Regions from separate parts of the Paenarthrobacter sp. TAF1 genome, predicted to be linked through region 1. Evidence: riboswitches for the same ligand, from Rfam matches in the RefSeq annotation. Region 1 holds a riboswitch; each other region holds the start of a gene.
The links. A riboswitch is a leader RNA that binds a small molecule or an ion and turns the genes downstream of it on or off. The one in region 1 is predicted to bind thiamine pyrophosphate.
Positions count from the first base shown of each region.

Region 2: linked by a shared signal. The riboswitch ahead of thiC (phosphomethylpyrimidine synthase ThiC) and the one ahead of thiO (glycine oxidase ThiO) in region 1 are both predicted to bind thiamine pyrophosphate.
Region 3: linked by a shared signal. The riboswitch ahead of thiD (bifunctional hydroxymethylpyrimidine kinase/phosphomethylpyrimidine kinase) and the one ahead of thiO (glycine oxidase ThiO) in region 1 are both predicted to bind thiamine pyrophosphate.
Region 4: linked by a shared signal. The riboswitch ahead of AB4Y81_RS13280 (ECF transporter S component) and the one ahead of thiO (glycine oxidase ThiO) in region 1 are both predicted to bind thiamine pyrophosphate.

Region 1 covers NZ_JBFRDO010000004.1:318,323-325,835, forward strand. The annotation lists gene AB4Y81_RS07650 (DUF3107 domain-containing protein) at 1-186, shown strand, start outside; gene AB4Y81_RS07655 (membrane protein) at 223-525, shown strand; gene AB4Y81_RS07660 (4a-hydroxytetrahydrobiopterin dehydratase) at 575-919, opposite strand; gene AB4Y81_RS07665 (thiazole synthase) at 966-1,763, opposite strand; gene thiS (sulfur carrier protein ThiS) at 1,767-2,003, opposite strand; gene thiO (glycine oxidase ThiO) at 2,000-3,235, opposite strand; TPP riboswitch at 3,228-3,347, opposite strand; gene thiE (thiamine phosphate synthase) at 3,375-4,061, shown strand; gene AB4Y81_RS07685 (CGNR zinc finger domain-containing protein) at 4,179-4,706, opposite strand; gene AB4Y81_RS07690 (alpha/beta fold hydrolase) at 4,703-5,515, opposite strand; gene AB4Y81_RS07695 (RNB domain-containing ribonuclease) at 5,738-7,237, shown strand.
Region 2 covers NZ_JBFRDO010000018.1:16,626-24,138, forward strand. The annotation lists gene AB4Y81_RS18280 (hypothetical protein) at 1-167, opposite strand, end outside; gene AB4Y81_RS18285 (VOC family protein) at 291-1,163, opposite strand; gene AB4Y81_RS18290 (amidohydrolase family protein) at 1,256-2,338, opposite strand; TPP riboswitch at 2,423-2,530, shown strand; gene thiC (phosphomethylpyrimidine synthase ThiC) at 2,526-4,385, shown strand; gene AB4Y81_RS18300 (alpha/beta fold hydrolase) at 4,368-5,090, opposite strand; gene ffh (signal recognition particle protein) at 5,155-6,735, opposite strand; gene AB4Y81_RS18310 (glucose-6-phosphate dehydrogenase) at 6,847-7,513, shown strand, end outside.
Region 3 covers NZ_JBFRDO010000001.1:359,745-367,257, reverse strand. The annotation lists gene AB4Y81_RS01680 (DUF4233 domain-containing protein) at 1-223, shown strand, start outside; gene ndk (nucleoside-diphosphate kinase) at 280-699, shown strand; gene AB4Y81_RS01670 (vitamin K epoxide reductase family protein) at 777-1,448, opposite strand; gene AB4Y81_RS01665 (Rne/Rng family ribonuclease) at 1,919-5,065, shown strand; TPP riboswitch at 5,152-5,250, shown strand; gene thiD (bifunctional hydroxymethylpyrimidine kinase/phosphomethylpyrimidine kinase) at 5,241-6,776, shown strand; gene rplU (50S ribosomal protein L21) at 7,147-7,455, shown strand.
Region 4 covers NZ_JBFRDO010000009.1:43,803-51,315, reverse strand. The annotation lists gene AB4Y81_RS13310 (Na+/H+ antiporter subunit D) at 1-780, shown strand, start outside; gene AB4Y81_RS13305 (Na+/H+ antiporter subunit E) at 777-1,343, shown strand; gene AB4Y81_RS13300 (monovalent cation/H+ antiporter complex subunit F) at 1,340-1,618, shown strand; gene mnhG (monovalent cation/H(+) antiporter subunit G) at 1,608-1,997, shown strand; gene AB4Y81_RS13290 (DUF4235 domain-containing protein) at 2,090-2,338, opposite strand; gene AB4Y81_RS13285 (NUDIX hydrolase) at 2,365-3,042, opposite strand; TPP riboswitch at 3,268-3,404, shown strand; gene AB4Y81_RS13280 (ECF transporter S component) at 3,481-4,101, shown strand; gene AB4Y81_RS13275 (ABC transporter ATP-binding protein) at 4,101-5,672, shown strand; gene AB4Y81_RS13270 (energy-coupling factor transporter transmembrane component T family protein) at 5,669-6,463, shown strand; gene AB4Y81_RS13265 (GNAT family N-acetyltransferase) at 6,460-7,059, opposite strand; gene AB4Y81_RS13260 (penicillin acylase family protein) at 7,089-7,513, opposite strand, start outside.

The DNA.
Region 1 (7,513 bases):
ATTGTGCTCGAATCCGCCCTGGACGCTGACGCCGTAGCCAAGATCGTGGCCGAGGCCGTGTCCAAGGGCTCGGAACTGCGGCTGACCGATGAGAAGGGCCGCCAGGTCATCGTTCCGGGCAACGTGCTGGGATACGTGGAAATCGGCGCCGAGGAAGTCCGCCGGGTCGGCTTCGGCGCCCTCTAGCGTTCACCGTCCCGCCTTCGTCCGCTAAGGAGTCTCATGCTTTCACTTGTCATCGTGGTTCTGGCCACCGTTGCTGCCGGTTTCATCGTGTGGGCCACCGATAAGCGGCACAGCAGGTACGGGATTGCATTGCCCGCAGGCATTGCGGCCGCTGTTGGCACCCTGAGCTGGATTGCTTTCATCAGTGCCGGACTGGGCTACCAGCCGGGGGCGACGTGGATCCCCTGGGTCCTGCCAATCGTGCTCGGAAGTGCAGCGGCAGCGGGCATTGTGGTCTATCTGGGACGGACCCGCACCAAGCATGATACTGAGGCGCTGACCAAGGCCTTGCGGCTCTAGGCTCGAAAAACAGCAGTGACCATCACCCACGGGTGATGGTCACTGCTGTTTAAGGGCCCTCGGCGCCCGGATAGCGACCCGGCTCAGCGGGGGCACCCGTGGCCGATGCTGCCTCACTTACGGAGGCGGCAGCAGCAAGGTCGCGTTGGGTTACCTGTCCGCCGGCGTCATGGGACACGTAACGCAGGAAGACCCTGTTGTACCGCCAGTCAAGATCCGGATGGTGATTCTGCTCTTCGGCGACCTGTCCAATGGCCGCGATGAGGGCCAAAGCCTCGACCGCCGTCGACGTCTTGTAAACGGTTACGAGGCCGTTTTGGAGCTTCCAACCCGGGAGGTCCTTGAGCGCGGCTTCGACCGCTGCCGGGGGCACCGGTTCTTTCCTGTTAACCATGGTTGCTCCTTCGTTGCGGGGAACCCGGCCCGGGAGGAACCCGGCTTCAGAGGAACTCCGCCCGGCCTTCCATGGCCGAGGACGCCAAGGCGTGCTCACGACGCGGAATCCGGCCTGCCTGTCTGGCCAGCCTACCGGCGATGACGGCGTGTTTGAAGGCTTGGCCCATCTGCACAGGGTTCTGCGCGCGGGTCACGGCGGTCGCCAGCAGGACCGCGTCACAGCCCAGTTCCATGGCAAGTGCGGCGTCGGAAGCTGTTCCGATCCCGGCGTCCAGCACCACCGGCACGGAGGCCCGGGACACGATGAGTTCGATGTTGTGCGGGTTCAGGATGCCCAGGCCGGTCCCGATGGGCGAGCCCAGCGGCATGACTGCCGTGGCGCCGAGGTTCTCGAGGCGGAGGGCAAGCACGGGATCGTCGTTGGTGTAGGCGAACACTTTGAAGCCGCGGTTCACCAATTGCTCGGTGGCGTCCACCAGTTCAACAGCGTCAGGGAGCAGCGTGTGCTCGTCAGCGATGACTTCCAGCTTGACCCAGTCGGTCTCCAGCGCCTCGCGTGCCAGTTCCGCCGTCATCACGGCGTCCTTCGCCGTGAAACAGCCTGCGGTGTTCGGGAGGACCCGGATGTTGTTGTCCACCAGCAGCTGGAACAGCGAACCGGTTTCGGCCGGCGAATAGCGTCGCATGGCCACGGTGGTGAGCTCGGTTCCGGATGCCAGGAGCGCGGCTCCGAGCCCGTCCAGGCTCGGCGCACCTCCCGTTCCCATGATCAGGCGGGACCCGAATTCGACGCCGTCGATCACCAAGGCGTCAGTACGGATTTCGGTGCTTGCTGTGGTCATGGTTCAGCCTCCCTGTACTGCGGTAACGAGTTCGAGTTCATCGCCGTCGGCCAGCGGAGTAGCTGCCCACTGGCTGCGCGGCACCACCTCGGAATTGCGGGCGACGGCGACACCCAGCTTCCCGCCGTCGGCCGCCTGTCCACGGTGGTCGAGTACGCGGCCGGTGACGGCCGTGACGAGCGTGCTGACGGAGGCGTCGGCGGGCACCTGGTGGACGGCGCCGTTGAGTTTGATGTTCATACTGTTTCCTTGCTGTGGAGTTGAGAGCGACGCGCGGTTGCACTGAAACGGTCGGGCCGGAAGATGGACCAGCGGGGATCAGGGGAACCGGTGAGCAGCTCCCCCACGATCATGGCGGCCACGGGGGTCAGGAGGACGCCATGCCGGAAGAACCCGGTGGCCACCACCAGGCCTGCGATGTCCCCGCTTGAACCGGCTACGCGGCCCAGCAACGGAGCGTTATCCGGAGTCCCTGGCCTGGCGCGCGCAGTTGCTTCCAGGAGTTCAAGTTCGGCCACCGCGGGAACCAGTACCTGGGCGTCCCGAAGGAGCTGGTAAACCCCGCCGGCAGAGACTGCGTTGGAGGCCGCCGACAAGCCGTCCTCCCGTTGGGTAGCTCCGATGACTACGGTTCCGTCGTCCCTGGGAACGATGTAAACGGGCACCCCGCGGACCATGCCACGGACAGTGGCAGTGAGCAGCGGTTGGAGGTGCGCGGGGACCCGAAGCCTGAGGATGTCCCCGTAGACCGGCCTGACCGGAAGTTCAAGACCCTCAGGAAGGCCGGCGAGCGCGGGGGCGCCCAGCCCGTTGGCCACCACGGTTTCGCCGGCCATGACGGATTTGCCGGATTCGAGCTCCACTCCGGCTACCTGGTCCCCGTCCCACAACAGGCCGTGCGCGGACTCTGCAACGGCAAATCCTTCCCTGGCGCCGCCTACCCACGTGCCATCGCCGGATGAATGCGCGGCCAGCCCTGCCATGAGGCACTCCGCCAGCTTCCGGGGATCCACCTGGTGATCGGCGGGGATATCAAAGGCACAGGAAATTTGCGGGCTAAGGAGCGGTTCGCGTTCCCTGGCGGTCCGCAACGGCAACGGTTCGACCCCCAGGCCCGCCGCGAGCTGGACAGTGCGAAGGTCTGCGAGCGCGCGGCGGTCGGCGGCATCGGCACCCACGGCGAGGGTCGGCGTCGTGCGGTATCCGGTAGCTTCCACAGGCCGGTGAGGGCCGCCGGCAAACGAGGGCCACAACCGGGATGACTCGAGCATGAGCTCCAGGAGGTCTTCTTCCTGGTAGTGCAGCTCGCTCACGGGCGCCAACATTCCGGCAGCAGCAAATGTCGCACCGGTGGCGGGCGCCGGATCGATGAGTGCTACGGAGCGGCCCAGCTTCCGGGCCTGGTGGGCGATGCCCAGTCCGATGACGCCTCCGCCGATAACGGCAACATCCGCGTGAATGGCTTCTTCCATCTGTTTCCTTCCCTACGCCGGTACTAGCCGGATCAGGTCAAGCGGTCGGCTCTGAAGCCCTCTCAGCCGGACGGTCATAAAGACGTACGTCACGGCTCCCGCAGTACGTGCCCAGTTTAGAGGAACTACTGTGGATTCCATGACCCAGCACTCTGCCCTCGCCAGCGCCCGCCTCTACCTGTGCACTGATGCGCGCAAGCGCCAAGGCGATTTTGAAGACTTTGCCGACGCCGCGTTCCAGGGCGGGGTGGACATCATCCAACTCCGTGACAAGACGATCGAAGCCGCCGAGGAATTGGAATTGCTGGCGATCCTGCGTGGCGTCGCAGAACGGCACGGGCGGCTCTGGGCGGTCAACGACCGGGCCGATATTGCCAGTGTTTCCGGGGCTCCGGTGTTCCATGTGGGCCAGAAGGACCTCCCGCTGGAGATTGCCCGCACGTTCCTTCCCCGCCCCGCTTCGATTGGTCTCTCCACCCATACGCCTGAGCAGGTAAATGCCGCGATCACGGCTTCGCCGGGCGAGCCTGGGCTGGACTATTTCTGCGTTGGTCCCGTCTGGGCGACCCCCACCAAACCCGGCCGCGAAGCGGTGGGAACCGGCCTGGTCACATATGCCGCGGAAGCGATCAGGCGCGCGGAGGAGACCACCGGCGGCGCCGTGGAGGTGCCGTGGTTTGCGATCGGCGGAATCGATCTCGGCAACGTCGAGCAGGTGCTCGCTGCGGGCGCCAGCCGTATCGTCGTCGTTCGCGCCATTACCGAGGCGGAAGATCCGACGGCGGCAGCCAAGTCGCTGCTCGAAGCCCTGGACGCCGCCGCGTAACGGTTCTCCACACAACAGTCCCAGGCACGCAGACCGTCGGGGTATCGGCAGGTTGTGGCGACAGGGGTGAGTCGGGGCTTGCAGATGCCGCAGCCCACCCACCGGATCGGATCAGATTCAGGTGAGCCGATCRCGGTACTGGCGCATCTTGCTCCGCGCCCCGCACGTGTTCATGTCGCACCAGGTCCGGGTCCTGGACCGTGAACTGTCGTAGAACACCCACCTGCACGCTTCCGACGCGCAGGTCCTGAGCCGCTGCCCCGAGCCGGTCAAGCCGTGGAGCAGGAGCGCCCCGACCGCTGCTCCCGCCGGCGAGACCGGCAGGCCGGCCGACGGGGTCAGCGCGAGCCGCCCGTCGTCGTCGACGTGGGGGCCTGCCCAGTGCTCCTGAGCGAGCTGGTTCAGGGCGGATCGCGCTGCCGTGTCGGTACGGTCGGCCAGGAACGCGCGCATGACCTCGCGGGCGTCGCGCAACGAGATGAGATGCTCGAGCGTGGGCTCGCCGCCCCATCCATGCCGGACCAGCCACTCCCGCCCGTCACGGATGGTCGCCAGCGCGTCGGTGCCGTGCAGCAGTGTGGCGCTGTTGCAAAACTCCACGACGACACGCAGCTCCTCGGGCACGGCGGACTGCACGGCGTTCACGCGCTCAGCAGACTGAGGAGTTCGCCGGGCCGATCCTCCGGCACCATGTGCCCGGCTCCCTCGATGATCGAGAACCGCGCGTGATCCGGAAGTGCCGTGACGAGCCGATGGGCGTAGTCGACACCCAGCCACGCATCTTCCGAGCCCCAGACCACGTGGATCGGGATGTCCAACAGCCGGAGTCGATCCTGTAGCTCGTCGGTGTTCTCCTCGCCGCCTTGGGTGTACTGCCGGTAGAACGCCCGTGCCCCTTCCGCACCCGCCCACTGGCCCGTGTACGAAGCCAGGGCGTCTGCACGCAGACCCACGTGACTGCCGGACCGGATCTTGGCGTCGATCAGGGCAGCGCTAGCCCAGTCGGGGAGCGCCTCGAAGGCCTCGGGGTGCTGGTGGACGGTTTGGAAGAACCCGCCGGCGCCCCAACCACTCACCGTCGCGGCATCGATGAGCGTGAGCGACTCGAAGTTCACGTCGTGCAGGAGCGTCGCCCGCAGCGCGACCGCGCCGCCGACGTCGTGCGCCACGACCCGAGGCGCTGAGACCCCCCAGTGCTCGAGGAGTTCGACGAAGATCGTCGCCTGCTGCCGGAGGCTCACATCCGGCGCGGTGCGGGTCGACTGTCCGAATCCGAGCATGTCCCAGACGTAGACCCGGTGATCACGAGCAAGCACCGGGGCGATGTCTCGCCAGATGTACGACGAGAAGGGTGTGCCGTGCATCAGAACGAGAGCCGGGCCCTCGCCGACCGAGTTCCATCGCACCGTACCGTCGCCGACGTCGAACCGCTCGGGTAGCGACCAATCGCTCATAGCTTGCCCCTTCCTTGTTACCGTCTTTATACCTTAGACGGTAACAGGCCCAAATGGGCTACGGGGGTGTTGATGGCTGCCGTCGACCGCCCCACCGCCTGCCTCCCCGGGCCGCCAAGAAGCTAATGGCCAGCAACAGCTGGCCATCCGCCGCACTGACAGCGTCGCTTGGAGCCGGAAGCGTCCAAGACTATCTGCCGGTTTCGGGCTACCCTGATTTTCGTGTCACATCATCGGATAGCGCCCAACGTCGACGACTCATCGGACCAGCTCGCAGCGGCTTTCGCGGCCCTCCGGACGGAGCTGGAGCTGCCCGGCGACTATCCGGTTGATGCCGTCCGGGAGGCACGGGACGCCGTCGAATCCCTCCGCCTGCCCGATCGCGACCTCAAGCACGTCCCTTTCCTGACCATCGACCCCGCAACGTCAACGGACCTTGACCAAGCCCTGTTCATTGATCGCGCCGGCGAGGGGTACAAGGTTCTCTACGCGATCGCCGACGTGCCGTCTTTCGTGGCTCCCGGCGGGGCGCTGGATGCCGAAACCCGGCACCGCGGCCAGACGTTCTACGCTCCGGACGGCCGCATCCCCTTGCACCCGGAGATCATCAGCGAAAACGCAGGCAGCCTGCTCGCCGATCAGGACTGTGGTGCGTTCGTCTGGGATTTCGACCTCGATGCCAACGCGGAAGTGGTCAATGTTTCCGTCGCCCGTGCCACGGTCCGCAGCCGCGCCAAACTCAGCTATAAAGGAGCCCAGCAACAGATCGACGACGGCTCGGCACCGCCCGTACTGCAGCTCCTCAAGGAAGTCGGACTGAAACGGGTCGAACTTGAGAGGCTCCGTGGTGGGGCAAGCCTCAACATGCCCGAGCAGGAAATCGTCCAGGCGACCGACGGCGGCGGGTACAGGATCGTTGCAGCACCGTCACTACCGGTGGAGGACTGGAACGCGCAGATCTCCCTCATGACGGGCATGGCCGCGGCCCGGCTCATGCTGGACGGAAAAGTCGGCATCCTGCGGACCATGCCCGCCCCCGATGAGAGGTCCTTGCAACACTTCAAGCGGCAAACCGTGGCCTTGGGCAAACCGTGGGACGGCCAGGTCACCTACGGAGAGTACCTGCGGACCCTGGACGCCTCCGATCCCAAGCAGCTCGCCATCCTGCACTCCGCCGGGATGTTGTTCAGGGGTGCCGGATACACCCCGTTCGACGGCGAAGTGCCGGAGACGGTGATCCAGGCAGCCATCGGCGCGCCCTATGCCCACACCACGGCTCCGCTGCGGCGGCTCATCGACCGCTTCGTCCTGGTGATCTGCGATGCCCTGTGCAACAACAAGGAAATTCCGCGCTGGGTCCGCGAGGCGTTGCCTTCCTTGCCCGAGATCATGGGAGCCTCCGACCAATTGGCAGGCAGGCTTGAACGCGCTGCCTTGGACACGGTGGAAGCAGCACTGGTGGCCAACCACGTAGGCCAGGAGTTCGACGCCGTAGTGATTTCCGGTTCCAAGCCGCAGAACGGCAACGGAAACAGCAACAACGGCAATGGCACCGGCAAGGGCAACGGAAACGGCAGTGGACCGTCCGGTATCGTCCAGATCGCAGAACCTGCCGTCACCGCAAGGTGTGACGGCGAACTTGAGTCCGGCACCAAGGTCAGGGTGCGTCTCGTCAGGGCGGAAATCGCCAGCCGTGAAATCAGGTTCGAGCTTCTGAACTGACGCGCATCACGCGACGATCCGGGCTTTATGGCTCCCAGAGGATAGACTGGCCCTGTAGTAATGGATGCCCGGTCGTTGATTCAGTTAATTTTTGAACTCAACAAGCCCGCCCCTACGCGATCTTGAGATGTACCAACTGGTCACCAGTGCCAGTACTTAGATAGCCCGCGATCGGCTTCCACTGGACTTGCTTGCGCGCCCGTTCTGCTCCGGTACGGCTCCGCCGCCCCCGTTGAGCATGCAGCGCCAATGCCCAAATGAATAAGGAAACTCCCT
Region 2 (7,513 bases), on a different contig from region 1:
GCGGCATGGACGGCCTGGCCGGCGAGGTCGCCCAGTTGTTCCACCTCGAAGTCCGTTATGCCGTTGATGCGGACTGCAGGGCCTGCGGCATCGGCACCTTTACCCAGGGCTGCCGCCCGCTTGAGTGCTTCATCGTGGGTGGCTACAAAAATTTCGGCAAAGCCCATGGAGAGTACTCTCAATCCTTCGTGCTGACGGGACGACCGGCGCAGGCCCGCCAGGGTCCCGAACCGTCACTGCCCAGCCTAGTGCAGCATGGGGCACCGACGGGCACTCCGGCGGGATGCTGCCTAGCGAACAGCCACCCGCAGCTTGTTCCGCCATGGATCTTCGAACTGCAGTTCAGCGCCGGTGTGATGGTTCTGCACCCCGGCAACGCGCAAACGGTCCGCCAAGGCCCCGACATCCTCGCTGGATGGAACCTCGATCAACACTTCCCCCAGCCCAAGAGTGTCCTTGCGGGGGCCGGCACCCCGGCTGTTCCAGACATTCATGGCCATGTGGTGGTGATAGCCGCCGGCAGATACGAACAGTGCTTGGCCGTGCCAGCCCGCGGTCCGCTCGAAGCCCAGGGTCCCGACGTAGAAGTCCTGGGCGGTGGCGACGTCACCTACCTGAAGGTGGACGTGCCCGACACCGGCCGCTGCCTGATGCTGGCCAGTGACGGCTTCTTCGCTCAGGTGCTGCTGAAGGAAACGTTGCGGCGGGAGGGCCACGTTGTCCATGACGACGTTCTTGCCGTCCCACTGCCAGGTTTCACGGGGCTTGTCGTAGTAAAGCTCGATACCGTTGCCTTCCGGGTCGGTGAAGTAGAACGCTTCGCTGACCAGGTGGTCTGCGCTGCCCACGAACGCCCGGGGTTCGTATCCGGCAGCGGTGGCGATGGTGGCCGCCAGTGAGGGCTGATCCTGGAACAGCATGGCGGTGTGGAACAACCCGGCTTCACCCCGCCCCGGAATCTGGAGCCCCGAAGCCGGCGCCAGGTGAACCACGGGCTTGCCTGCCCGGCCCAGGTAGAGGCCGCCGTCCTGTTCGGCCACGACCACAAGGCCCAAAGCACGCTGGTAGTAGTCACTCATGACTTTCATGTCGCCGACCTTGAGCATGACAGTGCCCATGGCGAGGTCGGCAGGAAGAAGGTCCTGTGCGGATGATGTGGACATGTGAAGCTCCCGGTGTTGAAGTGTCCGCCTTTCGGCAGGTTCTACTTCTCTAAATTACTTGAAGCTTCAATTTATTCCCAACCATTTGACGCTCATCCCATGAGTTCACCGCGAAGGACCACGTGCTTGAGCCCGGATACCGTCCGTAGGTCGTGCCGGGGATCGTCATGGCAGAGAACGACGTCGGCACTGGCGCCTTCGCTGATGGCGTCGGCTCCCAGCCACTTGCGGGCGCCCCACGCAGCGGCATCCAGGACCGCGGCGGGCGGCAGGCCGGCGTCGTGCAGTTCATGCATTTCGTCCGCGATGCGGCCGTGCTTGATCACGCTGCCCGCATCCGTTCCCGCGTAGATCGCCACCCCGGCCTCGAAAGCCTCAAGGACCCGCTCACGCCGGCGCTCCCACAACCGCGTCATGTGGTCCGCGTACCCGGGGAACTTTGGCGCCGCCTGGGCGGCGATCTCCGGAAAGGTCGCAATGTTCACCAACGTGGGAACGATCGGCACTGACTGCTCCACCAGCCGTGGGATGTGCCGGGGCAGAAGGCCAGTGGCATGTTCGATGCAGTCGATGTTGGCATCCAGCATGTCGTCGATTGTGTCCTCGGCAAAGCAGTGCGCCGTGACCCTGGCACCTTCCTCGTGGGCGGCAGCTATGGCGTCCCTGACCAGCTTTGCCGGAAAAGAGGGCGCCAAGTCGCCAATGCCACGGTCGATCCAGTCGCCCACGAGCTTCACCCAACCGTCGCCGTCGCGGGCCTCCTTACGGACGGTCTCCACCAGCTGTTCCGGTTCAATCTCATGGCCCAATCCGCGCAGGTACCGACGGCTTCGGGCGATGTGGCGGCCGGACCTGATAAGGCGGGGCAAGTCCGTACGCTGCTGCACCCAACGTGTGTCGCTGGGAGATCCGCAGTCGCGGATCAGCAGGGTTCCCGAAGCGAGGTCGGCCTGGGCCTGCGCGAGGGTGGTGGCGTCGTCCACGGCCCCACCGGCGCCCAATCCGATATGGCAGTGGGCATCCACGAAACCCGGCAGGACCCAACCGTCCAGTACCTTGTCGGGAGGGGACGACGGCTTTTCAAACGTCAGCGCTCCCCCAACAGACCACATTCCTTGGCGCACGTCATCTGCCGCCACGAGCACGGGTCCGCTGAATTCAATGATGTTGGCCATGGCAAAAGCCTAATCCGCAGCGGGGCGGCAGGCTTCGGCGGACTGATGTGACTGGGCGCCCCCTGCCAGCTGTGGTAGCTTCGTCTACGACCACACGGGGGCCCTTGCAGGGGCTGAGATCGGGCTGAGGCAGCCTGCGACCGTTGAACCTGTCCGGGTAATGCCGGCGAAGGAAGTGAGTAATCCTTTGAGCACCACCAAAACACAGCACAGCCCTGCCCAAAACGAGTCCAGCCCTGCCCAAAACGAGCCTGTTACGCAGTCCCTGAGGTCCCATTCGCTGGCATGGCTTGAAGACCATGACGCCGGAATCCGCGTCCCCGTCACGGAAATCGCGCTGGAGCCCTCCCCCAATGGCCAAGCCAACGCACCACTGCAGGTGTACCGGACGGCAGGCCCGGGCAGCGATCCCGTCGTGGGCTTGGAACCGTTCCGGGCCGCATGGATCGAGTCCCGCGGCGACACTGAGGCCTATTCCGGCCGCGAACGGAACCTGCTCGACGACGGCAAGTCGGCTGTTCGCCGCGGGGCCGCCTCAGCCGAGTGGAAGGGCGCGCAACCGGTGCCACGCCGCGCCGTCGAGGGTAAGACCGTCACCCAGATGCACTACGCACGGCAAGGCCTGGTGACGCCTGAGATGCGCTTCGTGGCGCTGCGCGAGAATTGCGATGTCGAACTGGTCCGCAGCGAAGTCGCCGCCGGCCGCGCGATCATTCCCAACAACATCAACCACCCCGAATCCGAGCCCATGATTATCGGCAAGGCCTTCCTGGTGAAGATCAACGCCAACATCGGCAATTCGGCCGTCACCAGTTCAATTGCCGAAGAAGTGGACAAGCTTCAGTGGGCTACGCAGTGGGGCGCGGACACCGTCATGGACCTGTCAACCGGCGACGACATCCACACCACCCGCGAGTGGCTGATCCGCAACTCCCCTGTTCCGATCGGCACCGTTCCCATCTACCAGGCGCTGGAAAAGGTCAATGGAGAAGCCAACAAGCTCACGTGGGAAATCTTCCGTGACACAGTGATCGAACAGTGCGAGCAAGGCGTGGACTACATGACGATCCATGCCGGTGTACTGCTCAGGTACGTACCGCTGACCGCCAACCGCGTGACAGGCATAGTTTCCCGTGGCGGGTCCATCATGGCGGGGTGGTGCCTGGCCCACCACCAGGAGAACTTCCTGTACACGCACTTCGACGAGTTGTGCGAAATTTTTGCCAAGTACGACGTCGCGTTTTCCCTCGGCGACGGCCTGCGTCCCGGCGCTACCGCTGACGCCAACGACGCCGCACAATTCGCGGAACTGGACACCCTGGCCGAACTCACACAGCGCGCCTGGGAATTCGACGTGCAGGTGATGGTGGAAGGTCCCGGGCATATCCCGTTCCACCTGGTCCGCGAAAATGTGGAACGGCAGCAGGAACTCTGCAAAGGGGCACCGTTCTACACCCTGGGTCCGCTGGTCACCGACGTCGCCCCCGGCTACGACCACATCACCTCAGCCATCGGTGCCACGGAGATCGCCCGCTACGGCACGGCCATGCTCTGCTACGTCACGCCCAAGGAACACCTGGGCCTACCCAACAAAGACGATGTCAAAACAGGGGTGATCACGTATAAGATCGCGGCGCACGCGGCGGACCTTGCCAAGGGGCACCCCGGCGCACATGAGCGCGACGACGCACTTTCCAAGGCGCGCTTCGAATTCCGGTGGAGGGACCAGTTTGCCCTGTCCCTCGATCCTGTGACGGCCGAGTCGTTCCACGATGAAACGCTGCCGGCGGAACCCGCCAAAACGGCGCACTTCTGCTCAATGTGCGGGCCCAAGTTCTGTTCGATGCGCATCAGCCAGGACATCCGCGACGAATACGGTTCAGCAGAATCCCAAGCGGCGATCGCAGGAATGTACAGCGGGATGCGGGAAAAAAGTGCGGAGTTCCTCGCCTCCGGTGGAAAGGTCTATCTGCCGGAGCTCCAGGTGGCCTCCGCACGGACGCCGGAGCCGATCGATGGGACCACGCAGTCAGGAAGCCTGAACTGACCTGGCCCGTCGCACCTCTGCGACGAACGAACGGATGATGTGATCGCCGTCGGGTGAGTCCTGGGGCCGGTGCCCGCCTGCTGCCACACGGCGGAGGGCACCGGTCTCCTGGAGGTACGCGGCGATTTCCTCGTACAGCGGCTCCCAACCACCCGTAAGAACCAGGGTGGGAACACCAGGAACAATGTGCAGTGGAGCTTCCCACGGCGGAGCTTGGAGCCGGAGCCTGCGGGCAGAACGCCGGGCCTCGGGAGAGTCGAGCCCTCCCGTTTCGGCGGAAAACGCGCGGAGGAAATACTCACGCTGGTAATCGGCGTCGTTGAGCTGGCCCCGCACCTCAAACAGCGGTTCCATCAGCGCCCGATATGAAGCGGTAGCGGGAAGCTCAGCAGTCAGGGACAAACAGGCGGGCTCCACCAAGGAAAGCGAATGCACAAGATCAGGGCGCTCAACGGCCGCTAACATGGCGGAGATCGCGCCTTGCTCGTGCGCTACGACGTGGCCGCCCCCTGAATCAGCCAAGGCACCAATCACGATGGCGACGTCGGCAGCGACGTTGGATTCCGCCGGTTCCGCGACCGGATCAAAACCGTGCCTCCGGAGAAAAAGTGCATCATAGCCAAGCGCCATGCCGTGCTGCTTCGGCCAGGCCGCAGCACCAAAACTGCCCAGGCCGTGAAGGAAGACTACGCGCTGCTTATGCATTGGTTCAGCCTATTCGACGGCTCTGACATCCCGGCTCCGACGCGGGGCCGGGATGTCGGCACGGTTATTTACCGAGGAACTTGTCGAAACCCTTGGGAAGGTTGAGCGAGGACGGGTCGAAGTCCGCTGCGCCCTGGCCGAAGGCCGCGCCTGTGGGAGCCGCCGAGGCCGCATTGGCCCGCTTGGCCTCTGCGTCACGCAGCTCCTGGGCAGCCTTGGCCGGGTTGCCCGACCGTGCCTTCTTCTTGGGCGCGTTCTTCCCGTTCTTTCGTCCTCCACCGGGACCACCGAGGCCGGGCATTCCGGGCATGCCCGGCATGCCGCCGCCCTGGGCCAGCTTCTTCATCATCTTCTGGGCCTGGGCGAAACGCTCCAGCAGACCGTTGACCTCGGAAACATGGACACCTGAACCCTTGGCGATACGGGCGCGGCGTGAGCCGTTGATGATCTTGGGAGCCACACGCTCGTGCGGGGTCATGGAACGGACGATCGCTTCGACGCGGTCGATCTCTTTTTCGTCGAAGTTCTCAAGCTGCTGGCGGATGTTCTGCGCACCCGGCATCATCATGAGCATCTTCTTCATGGAGCCCATGTTGCGGATCTGCTGCATCTGGGCCAGGAAGTCGTCAAGGGTGAAGTCTTCCTGGTCGGCGAATTTCTTCGCCATCCGGGCTGCTTCGTCCTTGTCCCACGCCTTCTCAGCCTGTTCGATCAGGGTAAGTACGTCACCCATGTCCAGGATGCGGGAAGCCATCCGGTCCGGGTGGAAGAGTTCGAAATCGTCAAGGCCTTCGCCCGTTGACGCGAACATGACCGGCTTACCGGTGACCGACGCAACGGAAAGTGCGGCACCACCGCGGGCGTCGCCGTCGAGCTTCGAAAGCACGATGCCGGTGAAGTTGACGCCTTCATCGAACGCCATCGCCGTGTTGACGGCGTCCTGGCCGATCATGGAGTCGATGACAAAAAGGACTTCGTTGGGAATGATCGCCTGGCGGATGCGACGGGCCTGGTCCATCATCTCGGCGTCCACGCCGAGGCGGCCGGCGGTGTCCACGATCACGACGTCGTGAAGCTTCTGGCGGGCTTCCTCGACGCCGGCCTTGGCTACCGCAACCGGGTCACCGGCGGGGTGCTCAAGTTCGGAGGTGGCACCCGGGTGCGGGGCGAACACCGGGACACCGGCGCGCTGGCCAACTACCTGGAGCTGGGTCACTGCGTTGGGGCGCTGAAGGTCGCACGCCACCAGCATGGGGCTGTGGCCCTGGGCCTTGAGCCACTTGGAAAGCTTGCCTGCGAGGGTGGTCTTACCGGCACCCTGAAGGCCGGCCAGCATGATGATGGTGGGGCCGGTTTTGGCCAGGCGTATGCGGCGGGTCTCGCCGCCGAGGATCTCTTTGAGTTCCTCATTGACGATCTTGACGATCTGCTGGCTCGGGTTCAGCGCTCCCGAAACCTCGGCACCCAGGGCGCGTTCACGGATGCGGCCTGTGAACTCGCGGACCACGGACACTGCGACGTCCGCGTCCAGGAGGGCACGGCGGATCTCCCGGACGGTGGCATCGACGTCAGCCTCGGTGAGGCGGCCCTTGCCACGGAGGTTCTTGAAGGTTGCTGTCAACCGGTCAGAGAGTGAATTGAACACGCGCCGCGCACTTCTTTCGATGGTCTACGAATGGTGGCCGGTCCGGCGTTAACCACGGGACTCGACTATCTAGGGTACCAAGTCACGCTGGCAAGGTGGCATGCTGGCACAGTGACCAGTAAAACAACTGTAAAAACGTTGCTCATCCTCGGCGCGTCCGGGGACCTGACAGGCAGGCTGCTCCTGCCCGGACTAGCCGGACTCCTGGCTGCCGGCCGTGCCCCCGGACTGAGGCTGGTGGGCGCCGGTTCGGACCCGTGGTCACCGGATCAATGGCAGGAACGGGTCAAGGGCGCCTTCGAGGCGGCGTCGGAGTCCGCCGATACTGCCGGACGCGCGGCTTTGGCCGCAGTTGCCGAAAGTACCGAATACCACCAGGTGGATGTGACAGCGGATGGCCCCTTGGCCGAACTGCTGGCGCAGCTGGAGGGGCCGGTCGCCGTGTACTTTGCACTGCCTCCGCACGTCAGCCAGAAGGCCTGCGAAATACTGCGGCGTGAGCAGGTGCCGGACGGCACGCGCCTGGTGATGGAGAAGCCCTTCGGCTCGGGCACTGAATCAGCGCGTGAACTGAACAAGACCCTGGCGGCCCTGGTGCCCGAGGACCACATCCACCGCGTGGACCACTTCCTGGGCAAGGCGACAGTCCTGAATATCCTGGGCCTACGCTTCGCCAACAGATTCCTGGAACCCGTCTGGAACCGTGAGCACGTCGAAAAGGTGGAAATCGTCTTCGACGAAGACCTGGCCCTCGAAGGACGGGCGCGTTACTACGACG
Region 3 (7,513 bases), on a different contig from region 1:
CAGGCCGTGGGGCATCGGACTGGGATGGGTGCTGCAGGTAGTGCTGATCCTGACGGGATTGGCCGAGCCCATGATGTTCATTGTCGGCATCCTCTTTGCCATCTGCTGGTGGTACGGGATCCGTGCCGGCATGAGGATCGACCGTGAGGTGGCCCAGCGCGACCGTGAACAGGCGGAATGGGACGCTGCCCACGGTGAAGAAGCCGGCCCGCAAACCCCGTAAACTGGCTGGGAAAACCACCGAACGTAAGTCACTGAACACATCACATTGGAGCAACTGTGAGCATTGAACGGACCCTCGTCCTGGTCAAGCCCGACGGCGTCGCCCGCAACCTGGGCGGGAGCATCCTCGCCCGCATCGAGGCCAAGGGCTACACCCTGGCCGAACTGAAGAAGGTCAACGCCACCCGTGAGCTGCTGGAGCAGCACTACGAGGAACACGTGGGCAAGCCCTTCTACGAGCCGCTGGTTGAGTTCATGTTGAGCGGACCGGTCATCGCTGCCGTCTTCGAGGGCCACCGCGTCATCGAAGGCTTCCGCTCACTGGCCGGAACGACGGATCCGACGACGGCGGCTCCGGGCACCATCCGTGGCGACTTCGGCCGCGACTGGGGCCTGGCGGTCCAGCAGAACCTCGTCCACGGTTCCGACTCCGTTGAATCGGCCGAGCGAGAGATCAAGATCTGGTTCGCCGGCTAACCACGCCGCACCGACCTGACAGTTAAGGCCAATGTTCGAGTCGAACATTGGCCTTAACTGTCACACCGCGGAGGGGTTTAGTAGCCGGACGTCCCAGCGAAAACGTGGATGAAGGCGAAGAAGATCGTGGCGATGACCGCGACATACAGCAGGGCCACAATGATCCACCCGGAATCGCCCAGCAACTTGGTCAAGCCCGGCGGTGCCTTGATGACGCCGTGGGAGATGTTCCGGATGGTCACCCAGACAAAGAGGGGGATCATGACGGCCCACACCACCATGCAGAACGGGCACAGTACATTGATGACGTACAGAGCCTGGGACCACAGCCAGACAACGAACACGAAACCGAGGGTCACGCCCGCCTGCAGTCCAAGCCAGTAGCCGCGCGAGAACCTGGCGCCGGCGAGAAGGCCCATGGCCGTGGTGATGATGACGGCAAAGGCCACAATGCCGATGAACATGTTGGGGAATCCGAACACGGAGCTCTGTGGTGTTTGCATCACGGCGCCGCAGGAAATCCACGGGTTCACATCGCAGACCGTTACATGGTTGGGGTCCTTGAGGACTTCCAGTTTCTCCAGGACCAACGCCCCGGACGCCAGCCAACCGATGACGCCGGTGACCAGGAGGAGCCAGGCGAAGGGCTTGTCGCGGACAGTCCTCGGCAACTTCTCCTGTTGTGCGGACGACTCTCCCGCAGTGGTGGAGGTATTGATGGCCAGGTTTTCCCTGGCGGTGCTCGGCATCGCGGATCGGATCCTTTTCGACGTTGTGCCCCGGCGGGCCGGGAAGGGTTCTTGGGAGGATTCTAACGCCGCTGGCTGTGGGCTGCGCCCAGCTTGTGCCGATCCGGACGACACAGCGTCCTAACGGGCGATGTCGCGCGGGTGTGAGAGAATGAACATGGCTGGAAGCCGACCCACATTCGGATTCCGGTCCGGTGACTTGTTCCCAAGACCGCCAGTATGAGCTGGGCATGCCCGGATCACGTCGATCCTCGGTAGGCCCGCCATAACAATGGACGGCACCTGGTTGTGGCAGCAGAACAACGGGTTTCAGAACTAAGCCGCCGGCCTTCCAGGGCTGCCGCACCCCAATGATGGTGCGAACCGGAAGGCATACTACCGACTTCTGTCAACGCCTGCGGGTTTTGACAATATTTGCCCCTCTGGGCGCCGGATGTGGCGGTGTCGCTGGGGCAGGAGTGTTGCCACATATGGATAATGACCAGGTTGTAGCCGTTAATGATGAGGCAGCTCCCGCGGAAACTGCGGAAGCGCCCAAGAAAACCACCCGGACCCGGCGCAAGGCTGCGCCCAAGGCAGTTGCTGAGGTAGAGGCAACTGAGGCCCCTGTCACTGGGACGCCCGCAGTTGCGGAAACTCCCGAGGCTGACGCCAAGCCCGTACGCCGCACCCGGTCCCGCAAGAAGGTTGAGCCAACCGAGCCCTTGCCCGGCCTCGGCGATGAAACCGCCGCAGGCCAGGAGCCTGCTGCCGAAACCCAGCCCGAAGCCGTCCTTGAAGCTGCCGCCGAAAAGCCGGTCCGCCGTCGTCGTGCTGCCAAGCCCAAGGTGGAGGCAGAAGAGACGCCCGCAGCTGCTGAAGTTGTTGAAGAAACCACGACGCCGGAGGCCGGCACCCAGCCGGAAGAACCTGCTGCTGAGGAAGAGGCTCCGGCCGAGGAAGCTGCTCCTGCCGCTGCCACCTCGCTGTTCATGGAGCCGGTTTCCATCACGTCGATGATCTTCCAGGCCCCTGACCTCACCACTGTCCCGCGCGTTGCGGCCGTGGAAGAGACGGACGACGAGCCGGAAGACGACGCTGAAGCAGCCGCAGACGGTGAGCTGGACGAGGGTGGCAGTCGTCGCCGTCGCCGGAGCCGCGGCCGCCGCGGGCGCCGTGGCACTGAACGCGACGAGAACGACACCGAAGACAGCAATGACTCCGGCGACGAAGAAACTCCCGCAGCTGAAGCCCTCGAAGAAGGCGTCACGTCGCGTCGCCGTCGTCGTCGGCGTCGTGGAGACCAGGACCTTGAACTGACGGGCGGCTCGGATGACGACCCGCCCAACACGGTAACCCGCGTTCGCGCCCCCCGGCCCATCACGGAAACGGCTCCTTCCAACCGGGTCGCAAGCGTCAAGGGCTCCACCCGGCTCGAGGCCAAGAAGCAGCGTCGCCGCGAGTCCCGCGAGACCGGACGTCGCCGCCAGGTGATTACCGAAGCCGAGTTCCTGGCACGCCGCGAATCCGTGGACCGGCAAATGATCGTCCGCCAGCGCGACGACAGAATCCAGATCGCAGTCCTTGAAGATGGCGTCCTGGCCGAGCACTTCGTGTCCAAGACGCAGCAGGACTCCCTGATCGGCAACGTCTATCTCGGCAAGGTCCAGAACGTCCTGCCATCCATGGAAGCTGCATTCGTTGATATCGGACGCGGCCGCAACGCGGTGCTGTACGCCGGTGAAGTCAACTGGGATGCAGTGAACCTGGAGGGCCAGCCGCGCCGGATCGAGAATGCGCTGAAGTCCGGCGACTCCGTCCTGGTCCAGGTGACCAAGGATCCGGTGGGTCACAAGGGTGCCCGCCTCACAAGCCAGATCTCACTTCCGGGCCGCTACCTTGTGTACGTGCCGGGTGGATCCATGACCGGCATCTCCCGCAAGCTGCCCGACGTCGAACGCAACCGCCTCAAGCGGATCCTGAAGGACCGCCTGCCGGAAAACGCCGGAGTCATCGTCCGTACGGCCGCTGAAGGTGCCTCGGAAGAAGAACTGACCCACGACATCAACCGTTTGCGCGCGCAGTGGGAAGGTATCGAAGGGCAAGCTTCCTCCACCAAGGTGCTGGCACCGGAACTGCTTTACGGCGAACCGGACCTCACCATCAAGGTTGTCCGTGACGTCTTCAACGAGGACTTCTCCAAGCTGATCGTCTCCGGTGACGACGCCTGGGACACCATCGAGGCCTATGTAACCTATGTTGCCCCCGACCTCGTGGGCCGCCTTGAAAAATGGACCAAGGATCAAGACATCTTCGCTGCCTGGCGCATCGATGAGCAGATCCACAAGGCCCTGGAGCGCAAGGTCTTCCTGCCATCCGGTGGCTCGCTGGTCATTGACCGCACCGAGGCCATGACGGTGGTGGACGTCAACACCGGGAAGTTCACCGGCAGTGGTGGAAACCTGGAAGAGACAGTTACCAAGAACAACCTTGAAGCTGCCGAGGAAGTCGTTCGCCAGCTTCGCCTGCGTGACATCGGCGGCATCATCGTCATCGACTTCATCGACATGGTCCTGGAATCCAACCGCGACCTCGTTCTCCGCCGCATGGTGGAGTGCCTGGGCCGTGACCGTACCAAGCACCAGGTTGCTGAAGTAACGTCACTGGGCCTTGTCCAGATGACCCGCAAGCGCATGGGCACCGGTCTCCTTGAAGTCTTCGGTGAGCAGTGCGAGCACTGCGCAGGCCGCGGTGTCGTGACGCATGACGAGCCCGTGGAGCACCGCCGCGCCAACACCGTGGCAGCCGAGCAGCACCGTCCGCACACCGAGGCACAGCAGTCCACAGCCCGCACCGAGCGCAAGCGTCGCCGCGGCAAGGGCGGCGCCCAGGGAACGGTCGAAGCGCCGGCCCAGGTCCATTCGACGCCGTCCGCCCCTGTTGCGGCACCTGCAGCACACCCGGAAGCCCAGGACCCTGCCCGTCAGGCAAAGGCCGAAGCAACCCGGGCTGCACTGGCGACGATTGCAGCGGCCGCGCATGCCGCCCACCTTCACGATGACGAGCTCCACAAGGCAGAGGAGCAAACCCGGGCGGCCGGGGAGCATGGTCCCGACGCCGGTTCAGTCTCCGCTGCCCCGACGGCCCAGGAAGCCGCGGCACACGACGCCGCTGTCCGCGAAGGCCGGGCCACTCCAGTGCTGCGTTTTGGCGGCGAAGAGGTTGCCTTGCCTTTCGTTGAACACCACGATGAGCCGCAGGCAGCCCAGCCGGCCATGAGCCTGGACCGTCTGGCCGAAGCTTTCTCGCACCTTGGCGCGGCACCGTCGCCTGAGGACCAGAAAGCCAAGGAAGCTGTCGAAGCCCCGAAGGCTGCGGACACCCCGACGACTGAAGCTCCGGCTCCGGCCGCAGACGAAGCCCCCTCAGCATCGCGGGGTCGTCGTAGCCGCCGGAACCGCAGTGCAAGCAGGGCCCAAGGCGCGGCCAACGAGACCAGTGTTGAGCACCACGACGTGACCGCTACGGCCGCGAAGGGATCGGCGCACGAGTCCAAGGCGCCTGCGGAGCCGGTCAGGAAAGCGGCCCCGGACGAACCCATCATCCTGGGCGTCGGCGTACCGGCCTCCGAACTCTAACCGTTTGTGACCGCACCAAGGCCCCGCAGTTCCGCTACCAGCGGCAATTGCGGGGCCTTTTGCTGTCTGCCGGTGCGCTAGGCTGGGGGACTGACACGGGGTGCCAGGCGATGGGCCAGGCTGAGATCCAAACCCGTTGAACCTGTCCGGTTAGCACCGGCGAAGGGATGTCCTCATGGCCGCATTGTCATCTTCCGCTGTTTATCCGCTGGCGGAGGACCGCAGACGAACCCCCCGGGTACTGAGCATCGCGGGCTCCGACCCGTCCGGAGGAGCCGGAATCCAGGCTGATTTGAAGAGCATCGCCGCCCACGGTGGATATGGCATGGCGGCCATTACGGCTTTGACGGCCCAGAACACCCTGGGTGTCAGCGGTGTGCACGGACCACCCGTGGAGTTCCTGCGCCAGCAACTGGACGCCGTCAGTACCGATATCGTCATCGACGCCGTGAAGATCGGGATGCTCGGCGACGCGGCTGTTATTGACGAGGTGCGCAGTTGGCTCGAATCGGTGCGCCCCGCCGTCGTGGTTCTTGATCCCGTGATGGTGGCCACCAGCGGTGACCGCCTGCTAGACGAATCCGCAGGGGAGGCCCTTCGTTCCCTGCTTCCATTGGCGGACCTGATCACGCCGAACCTGCCCGAGCTTGCCATATTGCTGGGGGAAACCGAGGCTGCTGATTGGGCATCGGCATTGGAGCAGGGCAAGCGACTGGCAGCTGAGTGCGGAAACACGGTCTTGGTCAAGGGCGGTCATCTGGCCGGCTCGGAATGCCCCGATGCCTTGATCAACACCAGCGGGCTGTTGCGGCAGGACGTCATCGAAGTGGCAGGTCCAAGGATTGAGACCCGGAACAGCCATGGCACTGGATGCTCGTTGTCGTCCGCCTTGGCTACCGTCCAGGCGCGCACGGGCGACTGGGAGGCCTCACTGCGCGAAGCGAAACCGTGGCTGCTCCAGGCCCTGAGGAGCGCAGGGGAGCTGGAAGTGGGCCAGGGCAACGGGCCTGTGGACCACTTCCACCACCACCGCGTCCTCCAGCCTGGCGGATTTGCCGCCACTTTGTGGAAGGAAGCCATCCCGGAGCTTGAAAAAATCCACGGCCTCAACTTCATCCAGGAACTGCAGTCGGGGCATTTGCCGGAGCCGGCATTCAGCTACTACCTTGCGCAGGACGCCATCTATCTCAATGGCTATTCCAGGGTCCTTGCCCGTGCAGGCGCGTTGGCGCCCACCGAGGAAGAACAGCTGTTCTGGGCCAAGAGCTCACGGCAGTGCCTGGAAGTTGAATCGGAACTGCACAGGAACTGGTTGAGCTCCCGTAAGGCTTCGGGCGTCACCGGACCGGTCACCAAAGCCTATGTGGACCATCTGCTGGCAACGTCGGCATCCGGCAGCTATGCGGTGGTCCTCGCGGCGATCCTGCCCTGCTACTGGTTGTATGCGGAAGTGGGTCAAAAGCTCCACGCCGCGTTCGTCGATGCCGGGGCCTCCGGCGGGCATCCCTATGCGGACTGGCTGCGGACGTACGCCGACGAGGACTTTGCCTCCGCCACAAGGATGGCGATCAACTTCACAGACGCGGCGGCCGTTGCCGCTTCCGGGCGTGAACGTGCGGAGATGCTTGAGGCTTTCAGGCAGTCCTGCCGCTACGAGACGGCGTTCTTTGATGCTCCGCGGCTCTACGCCCAGGGTGGCCCGGCCTGTTGAATCGGGACTGAACCGGGATGAAAAGCATGGCTTGTCCCGCGCGTCGCGGGCGTGATCACGTTAATCGCCGCCAAACCCTGTAGGCTGTATGGGCACGGTGCCGGGAGAGTCCGTTACACCTCGTGATGCAAGTCACGGGGTAGCCTCCGGTCCCGGCCTCATTTGCAGCTGAGGGTCAAACTAGCGTAATCTTGATCTTCGGTGCTTACGCCAACACTTGGGTTATGCCCCTTGGAATTGTTCATGGGATGACTCGCGGACTTCGAACAGAAGTCCACGGCGTTGAGGCACAGCGCGAACCAAGCCTGATTCCGGTGACAGGTTCCGCACGCAAATTTAGTTATAAACGTCGAGAGAAGTGAGTACCCAAGTGGTGTACGCGATTGTCCGCGCAGGCGGCCGCCAAGAAAAAGTTTCCGTTGGAGACTACGTAACGCTTAACCGCGTCCCCGGTGGAGCCGGTAGCACGCTTGAGCTGCCCGCCTTGCTCCTGGTTGACGGCGACAAGGTCACCTCCGCAGCAGCGGAACTGGCCAACGTCAAGGTTACGGCTGAGATCCTCGAAGACCTCCGTGGTCCGAAGATCGTCATCCAGAAGTTCAAGAACAAGACCGGCTACCGGAAGCGTCAGGGTCACCGTCAGGAACTGACCAAGATCAAGATCACCAGCATCGCGTAACTTTCGTTACCCGCTGTTCAGGTTTTTCAGTTTCCCCAGAAATTTAGAGGCAGGCATT
Region 4 (7,513 bases), on a different contig from region 1:
ACGGAGACCCTTTTGTTCCCCGGGGATACCCTCAACGTTCCCCTGATGGTGGTGGCGCTACTAACCATGGTTGTCGGTATTCTGGGTGCCCTTGCCCAGAGCGACATCAAACGTCTGCTGTCCTTCACGCTGGTCAGCCACATCGGGTACATGGTGTTCGGGCTGGCCATGAGCTCCGTAGCGGGCCTGGGTGCGGCAGTGTTCTACGTTGCCCACCACATCACCGTGCAGACCAGCTTATTCCTGGTCACGGGACTCATAGAACGCCGGGGAGGCAGCTCCTCCATTGACCGCTTGGGCGGCCTGGCCAAGCTGTCGCCGTTGCTGGCGTTGCTGTTCTTCGTACCGGCCATGAACCTGGCGGGCATTCCTCCGTTCTCAGGCTTCCTTGGGAAGCTGGGTCTTCTGCAGGCCGGCGTGGAGCTCGGAACCCCACTGGCGATCGTGCTGGTAGTGGGCGGCGTGGTCACCAGCCTGCTGACGTTGCTGGCAATAGCCCGTGTGTGGAACAGGGCGTTCTGGCGCAAACCAGAGGATGCCGAGTACCCGGATCCCGTGTTGATGACCCCCGGCAACGTCGGAGTACTGCCGCGGACCATGGTAGGTTCCACTGCGGCGCTGGTGGTGTTCGGGGTGGCGCTGACAGTGTTCGCCGGTCCGCTCTTCCAGGTTGCGGACGGTTCCGCGGAGATCATGCTGGACCGCTCGGCCTACATCCACTCGGTACTGGGTGACTCTGTCGAGGTGCCCCCGCTGGCGCAGAATGGCGGTACGAAATGAGCCGCAAGCCGATCTCGTTCCGCACGGAACTGCCGCTGCTCATCTGGCTGGTCATCGTATGGGGTGCGCTGTGGCGTGACTTCAGCCCGGGCAACCTGCTTTTTGGCGCGCTGATTGCCGTGCTGGTGGCCAAGTTCTTCTACCTCCCGCCTGTGGAGCTCAGCGGCAGGTTCAATGTCCTGCGTGCTGTTCCGTTCGCCCTGATGTTCGTCGCGAAAGTGGTGGCAGCGAGCTTCCTGGTGCTGTACCTGGCGGTGGTCAAGGGACCCAAGGTGCGCAGCGCCGTCGTCGCTGTTCCGTTGCGAAGCCACTCGGACCTCATGGTGACGGCTACAGGGCATGTCATCTCGCTGATCCCCGGCTCGCTGGTGGTGGAGGTGGACCGCTCCACCTCCACGCTCTATTTGCACGCGCTGAACATCTACGAAGAAGCGGACATCGACAAGATCCGCCGGGAGACGCAGAACATTGAGGCAGGGCTGATCCGCATCATGGGAACGCGGGAAGAAGTCGAGGCCCTGAAGGCAGAAGCCCGGCCCGGCATGGAAGGGGCAACGCTGTGAAGGAATTTGTTCTGGTGGCCACGGCGGTGATCCTCAGCCTCGCCGCTGCAGGTGCGATCGTGCGCATCGCGATTGGCCCATCTTTGCTTGACCGCGTCCTTGCTTCCGATGTCCTGCTGGCCATCCTTGGTGCTGCCCTCGCCATCGACATGGCCGTGAACCAACACCTCAACAACCTGATGCTGCTGGTGGCCCTCGCGGTGATCGGTTTCATCGGCTCCGTGACGGTTGCCCGGTTCGTGGCCGAGCGAAGGGAGCAAAGCAATGAGTCCTGACGCCACCGGAGTGGACTTGGTCATCGACATGGTGACCGCAGTGTTCCTCATAGTGGGCGCGCTGATGTCCCTGGGTGCCGCGATCGGCTTGCTGAGGTTCCCGGACCTCATGAGCCGCATGCACGCAGCCACCAAGCCGCAGGTGTTGGGCTTGTTCCTGATGCTCGCAGCGATCGGCCTGCAGATGCGTACTTGGTGGGTGTGGCCCGTCCTGCTGGTGGCGTGGATTTTCCAACTTCTCACCGCGCCGGTGTCCGCCCACATGGTGGGGCGCTCCGCGTACCGGACCAAACACGGGCACCGCGAGAAGCTCACCAAGGACGAACTCGAAGCCGTGGTCCAAAGGGCCGCCGCCGGCCAGGAGCCCTCCGAACCTTAAAGCAACGCGGGGTCACTTATGGCCCATTACCCCCATGGGGATGGGCCATAAGTGACCCCGCGTTGCTTGTTGGGTGATGCTTAGACGATGTCCTACGACTTCGCGAAGCGGGCAATCGCCCGCTGGGTGCCGCGGCTGGCAAGGACCTGGATCAGCGTGCTCACGAAAGCGGAAATCAGCGCGAAGGTCAGAGCCGAGCGGAGGCTCGTCTCCATGTCATCGTTGCCTGTGGGCGGCTTGTTGCCCGTGGCCTTTTCCCAGCCTTTGTTGACGAGTTTGGTACCGACAAAGCCTGCACCGAGGCTTACCCCGGCGCCCAGCAGCTTGAAAAAGAGGTTCATGCCACCAGCCTAGCTGCACGGCACGGCTACCCGCGGTTTTCCCGCTCCTTGAGAAACGCTGCCAAGGACCCGACCGGAGCCAGAACCGGGACGACCGGGTGCTCGGCGGACCACACTGCCTCTACGGAATCGAGGACAGCGATTTCCTTCAGCAGATAGTAGGTGGGTGGCATCAGCTTCAACTGCCCTGCGGCTTCCGCTTCCAGGACTCCGGACACCGGCATCCACAGCGACTGCCAAGCCTCCGTGGTTTGATGCCGGGGCTGCGCTTCCGGTGCCGGCTTGGCCACATAGAAGTAGGTGTCGAAGCGCTTGGGCATGTCTATGGGCGTGATCCAGTTGGCCCAGGGTCGCAGCTCTCCGGGCTCGATGGCCAGCCCGGCTTCTTCCTGGACTTCGCGGATTGCTGCCGTGAGCACCATTCCCGCGTTCCTCTCCGCCAACGCTGTGTCCGCGGAAATCGAACTCTGCGCCCAGGACAACGCATGGCTGCGCAGCAGTTCCCCGGGGTAGTCCCAGCCGGACTGATCCACAGCGTCCACCCGGCCGCCCGGAAAGACCACCATTCCTGCCGCGAAGTCCATGGTGCTGACTCTGTGCTGGACAAATGCCTCTAGCCCCGAGGGGGCGTCGCGGAGCAGAATCACGCTGGCAGCGAGGCGTGGCTCGGCCACGGGTGCGTGGGAGCCTGGAAGATCCGTCATCAGGCCATTCTTGCAGGTGCGTTGTGGGGCCTGCTGTGCGTGTTTAGGCGTGGGGATAGGGCGCAGAGTGGGCCTCGCAACGCACCCTCGTTTGTTGTGGGGCCTGGTGTGCGTGTTTAGGCGCGGGGATAGGGTGCAGAGTGGGCCTCGCAACAGGATTGTGACCGCGGCCCAGAGCCGGCCGTACGCGGAGGTGTAAACTGAACCCGCCCATCAGGGCAGATTTGATAACGACAGGGGAGCGCCGCCGTCGGACCTTGCAGCGATGCAGGAGACGCGAGGGCGCTGAGAGTGCGGACAGCCGCAGACCCTCGAACCTGATCCGGTTAGTACCGGCGCAAGGGAGTCGAGCTTCTCAGAGTGTCCGGAGCCGGACGGCGCAAGCCAGGCGGATTCCGGGGAGCACTTTCCCCTCCTGTAACCTCAGGAGGCAGAAAAATGACCACGGTAAACGTGAAGAAGACCAGTTATAGCTGGCGTGTTGTAGACATCGTGGTGGCGGCCCTCATCGCCATCGCCGGCGGCGTGATCTTCTGGGCCTGGTCCCAGGGCGCGGCACTGGTATCCATCCCCATGAATGCGGCGTACCCGCCCCTTACCGGCCTGATCGCCGGTGGCTGGATGATCCCCGCAGTCCTGGGCATGCTCATTATCCGAAAGCCCGGCGCAGCTCTTTTCTGCGAGGCCGTCGCAGCCACGGGTGAGCTCATCATGGGTTCGCAGTACGGCACCACGGTGCTCATCTCCGGCATCCTCCAAGGCCTTGGCGCCGAGCTCATCTTCGCCGCGTTCCGCTACAAGAAGTTCAACCTGCCCACGGCACTCCTCGCGGGCGCAGGCGCGGGCCTCTTCTGTGGCCTGAACGATTCGTTCCTGCCCTGGGGCTGGAATATCGCCTACGAGGCCATCGACAAGCTGACATACATCACCTTCACCACCATCTCCGGTGCAGTGATCGCCGGCGGACTGTCCTGGATCGCCACCCGCGGTCTGGCCACGACGGGTGTCCTGAGTTCCTTCGCGTCGCGGAAGGCCGCTTCGGAGCCAGTCTTCAACTGATGCCTGCCACACACAGCGGCACGGTCCGGCCTGCCGCCATCTCCGCCGAGGGGTGGGGATGGCGGCATGCCGGCCGGGCCCAGCCTGCCATCCAGGGCCTTGACCTCCGCATTGAACCGGGGGAACGCGTCCTGTTGCTGGGCCCTTCGGGGGCCGGCAAGTCCACGCTCCTGCACGCCCTCGCCGGGGTGCTGGGGGACGAGGAAGACGACTCTGACGAGACCGGTTCGCTGCTGATCGACGGCGTTACCCCCCGCGAGCAGCGTGGCCGCGCCGGGCTGATGCAGCAGGATCCCGAAACGCAGGTGGTTCTCTCCCGGGTGGGCGACGACGTCGCCTTCGGCGCCGAGAACCTTGCCGTGCCGCGCGAGGAGATCTGGTCCCGGGTGCATGAAGCGCTCGACGACGTCGGCTTGCGTACCGCATCAGGCGGCGGTTTGGCATTGGACCACCCGACGGCGGCACTTTCCGGGGGACAGAAGCAGCGCCTCGCGCTGGCCGGCATTTTGGCGATGCGGCCAGGCTTGATCCTGTTGGACGAACCCACGGCCAACCTCGATCCTGCAGGGGTCCTCGAGGTCCGCGACGCCGTGGCCCGCTGCCTGGACAAGACCGGCGCCACGCTGGTGGTGGTGGAGCACAGGGTGTCCGTGTGGAAGGACCTGGTGGACAGGATCGTGGTCCTGCAACCCGGTACCGCAGGCCCGCAATCAGGCACCCCGGGAGTCCTCCTGGATGGTCCGCCGGAGCAGGTCCTCACCCAGGCGCGCTCCATGCTGATGACGGCGGGCGTGTGGGTTCCCGGCTACGTTCCCGCCACAAGGGCGCGTGCCCGGACGTCCGGGACAAACGAACTCCTCCTCGCAGCACAGGACCTGGCCGTGTCCCGGGAAAAGCCCAGGCGGAAGCGCTTCCGAACCATCCCTCCGGTTCCGGTGCAGAGGGACATCACCGCCCAGGTCCGTGCTGGCCAGGCGTTGACCATTACCGGGCCCAATGGTGCCGGGAAGTCCACTTTTGCGCTGACGTTGGCCGGCCTTCTGGCGCCGGTGGACGGCATGGTGAGCGCCGGCGTCGACCTTTCGGAGGGGGCGGGCATCGACCCGTACAAATGGAAGGCCGATCAGCTCATCTCCAGGATCGGCACGGTCTTCCAGGAACCGGAGCACCAGTTCGTCACGGGCAAGGTCCTGGATGAGCTCATGTTCGGTCCCAGGCACCTGGGCCACGGCGGGGAACGCGTGGACGAATTGGTGGAGCGGCTGAGGCTCTCCCATCTGGTGGATGCCAATCCCTACACCCTGTCCGGCGGTGAGAAACGCAGGCTTTCAGTGGCTACGGTGTTGGCGGCGCACCCGAAGGTACTCGTCCTCGATGAGCCCACCTTCGGACAGGACGCCAATACCTGGGCCGAACTGGCCTCGTTCCTCTCGGAGTTGCTGGACGCCGGTACCGCCGTGGTTTCCGTGACCCACGACCAGGAATTCAGTGCCGTACTGGGCGGGACGGAACTGCGGCTCGGGCCGGTGTCCCAAGGTGAGACGGCCCCCCAGGAAGCGGGTGCGGTATGAGGGACGCCCTGAACCTGCGCGGCAACCACGCACTCCTGACCCGGGCAAACCCGTTGGCGAAGTTCGTGGCCGTCTTCCTTATCTCCCTGGTGCTGGCCCTGTCCATCGACTGGGTTTCCGCGTCCACGGCTCTCCTCGCGGAACTGGCCCTCTTCCCCTTGGCCGGCCTCACCCTCCGCCTTCTCTGGCAGCGCGCCTGGCCGCTGATCATCGCGGCGGCGATAGGGGGCTGGAGTACCGCGATTGTCGCCGCTGACAGCGGCGCAGTACTGCTCGACGTCGGACTCTGGTCCATCAGCGAAGGTTCCCTTGAGCTGGGGCTCGGCTTCATGCTGCGCGGTTTGGCGATCGCCCTCCCCGCGATCCTGCTGATGTCCTGCACCGACCCGACGGACCTGGCGGACGCACTGGCCCAGAAGGCAAAGCTGCCGCACCGATTTGTCCTCGGTTCCCTTGCCGCCATGCGGCTGGTGGGCCTCATGGCGGAGGAGTGGCAGACCATCGGCATGGCCCGGCGCGCCCGCGGTGTCGGCTCGCAGGGAAGCCCGATCCAGCGCCTCAAAGCGACGCTCGGACAGAGCTTCGGGCTGCTGGTCCAGGCCGTCCGGCGGGCTTCGCGGTTGGCCGTGACCATGGAAGCCCGCGGTTTCGGCGGGGGACAACGGACGTGGGCGCGTGAGTCCACGTACTCGCTGATGGACGTCTGGGTGGTACTTGGCGGCGTGGCCATAGCCGGAGGCGCCGTCCTCACGGCTTTGGGCGCCGGAACGTGGAGCTTCGTGTGGCGTTAGCGGGCCGGTAGCTCCTGGATTTCGTCGAAATCTGCGCGGGTGAGGAAGCCGAGCTGGGCCTCCTTCTCCTCGAGCTGGATGATCGGGCCGAGTTCGAAGCACGTCGCTTCAAGCCGGCGCAGGGCTTTGGCGTTGCGTGAGTCTGGCTCCACGATGATCCGGTCCTTGCCCGGGAGCGAGAACATGTACCTGATAAGGGAGGTGCCGAGCCTGGGGGTGAAGTGCGGAATGGGGCGCGTTGCCGGTGCCAGCAGCAGATGCATCCCGATGTCCGCCTCGCGGGCGGGGTAGGCCTCGCCCACGGGATCGTGCAGTGGTTCGTATGTCTGGAACAGGGCCAGGGGCTCGCCGTCGAGGAGGGCCAGGAAAGCGTGGTGCGTGTCCAGTGAGTCAAGGAATCCGTAGATTTCCAGCACTTCCTCTTGGGACTTCTCCGTCATGCCCCAGAACCTGGCGCGGGGTTGCTTGACCCATTCGAAGATGAGCCCGATGTCTTCGCTGGGGACCAGCGGGACAAGGCGCAATTCACCCCAGCCTTCGAGGTTCTCGGAGTAGGCGGTGGTGCGGACAGAGAAGTCCTGGGTGGCGGTGCTCATGTGTTCCTTCGGTAGGCGGGTGTCTGGTGTCAGTTCGGGTCTTTGGCCAGGGCGGACCAGTCCGTGGTTACAGGGACCATCCGGCCTTCGCTCCAGAGCGGGAGCTGGTCCGCGAAGTGGCTGTGGCCGGGCGATCCGGCGGCGCCGAAAGGCACAATCCACCGGCTGTTCTCCCGGCAGTCCAGGTCCCAGACGTAACGGGCCACAGGTCCGCGGAAGCTTCGGTCGTCCACTCCAGGGAGGCTTTCGGTGCTCAGCACGCAGCCGGTGTCTCCACTGAGGGCGGCTGTGGGCGCCGCAGCGGCAAGGGTTTCGGGGAGCACATGGATTGCCAGCAGCGTGTGCCGGTCACCCCAGGACCCGCCGTCCAGCAATGCTTCTTCCAATGCCGTGGCTTCCAACGCCGCCGCTGCCTCCACGGAGACGGCGATGCCAAGTTCGGAGCCGCGGGCCA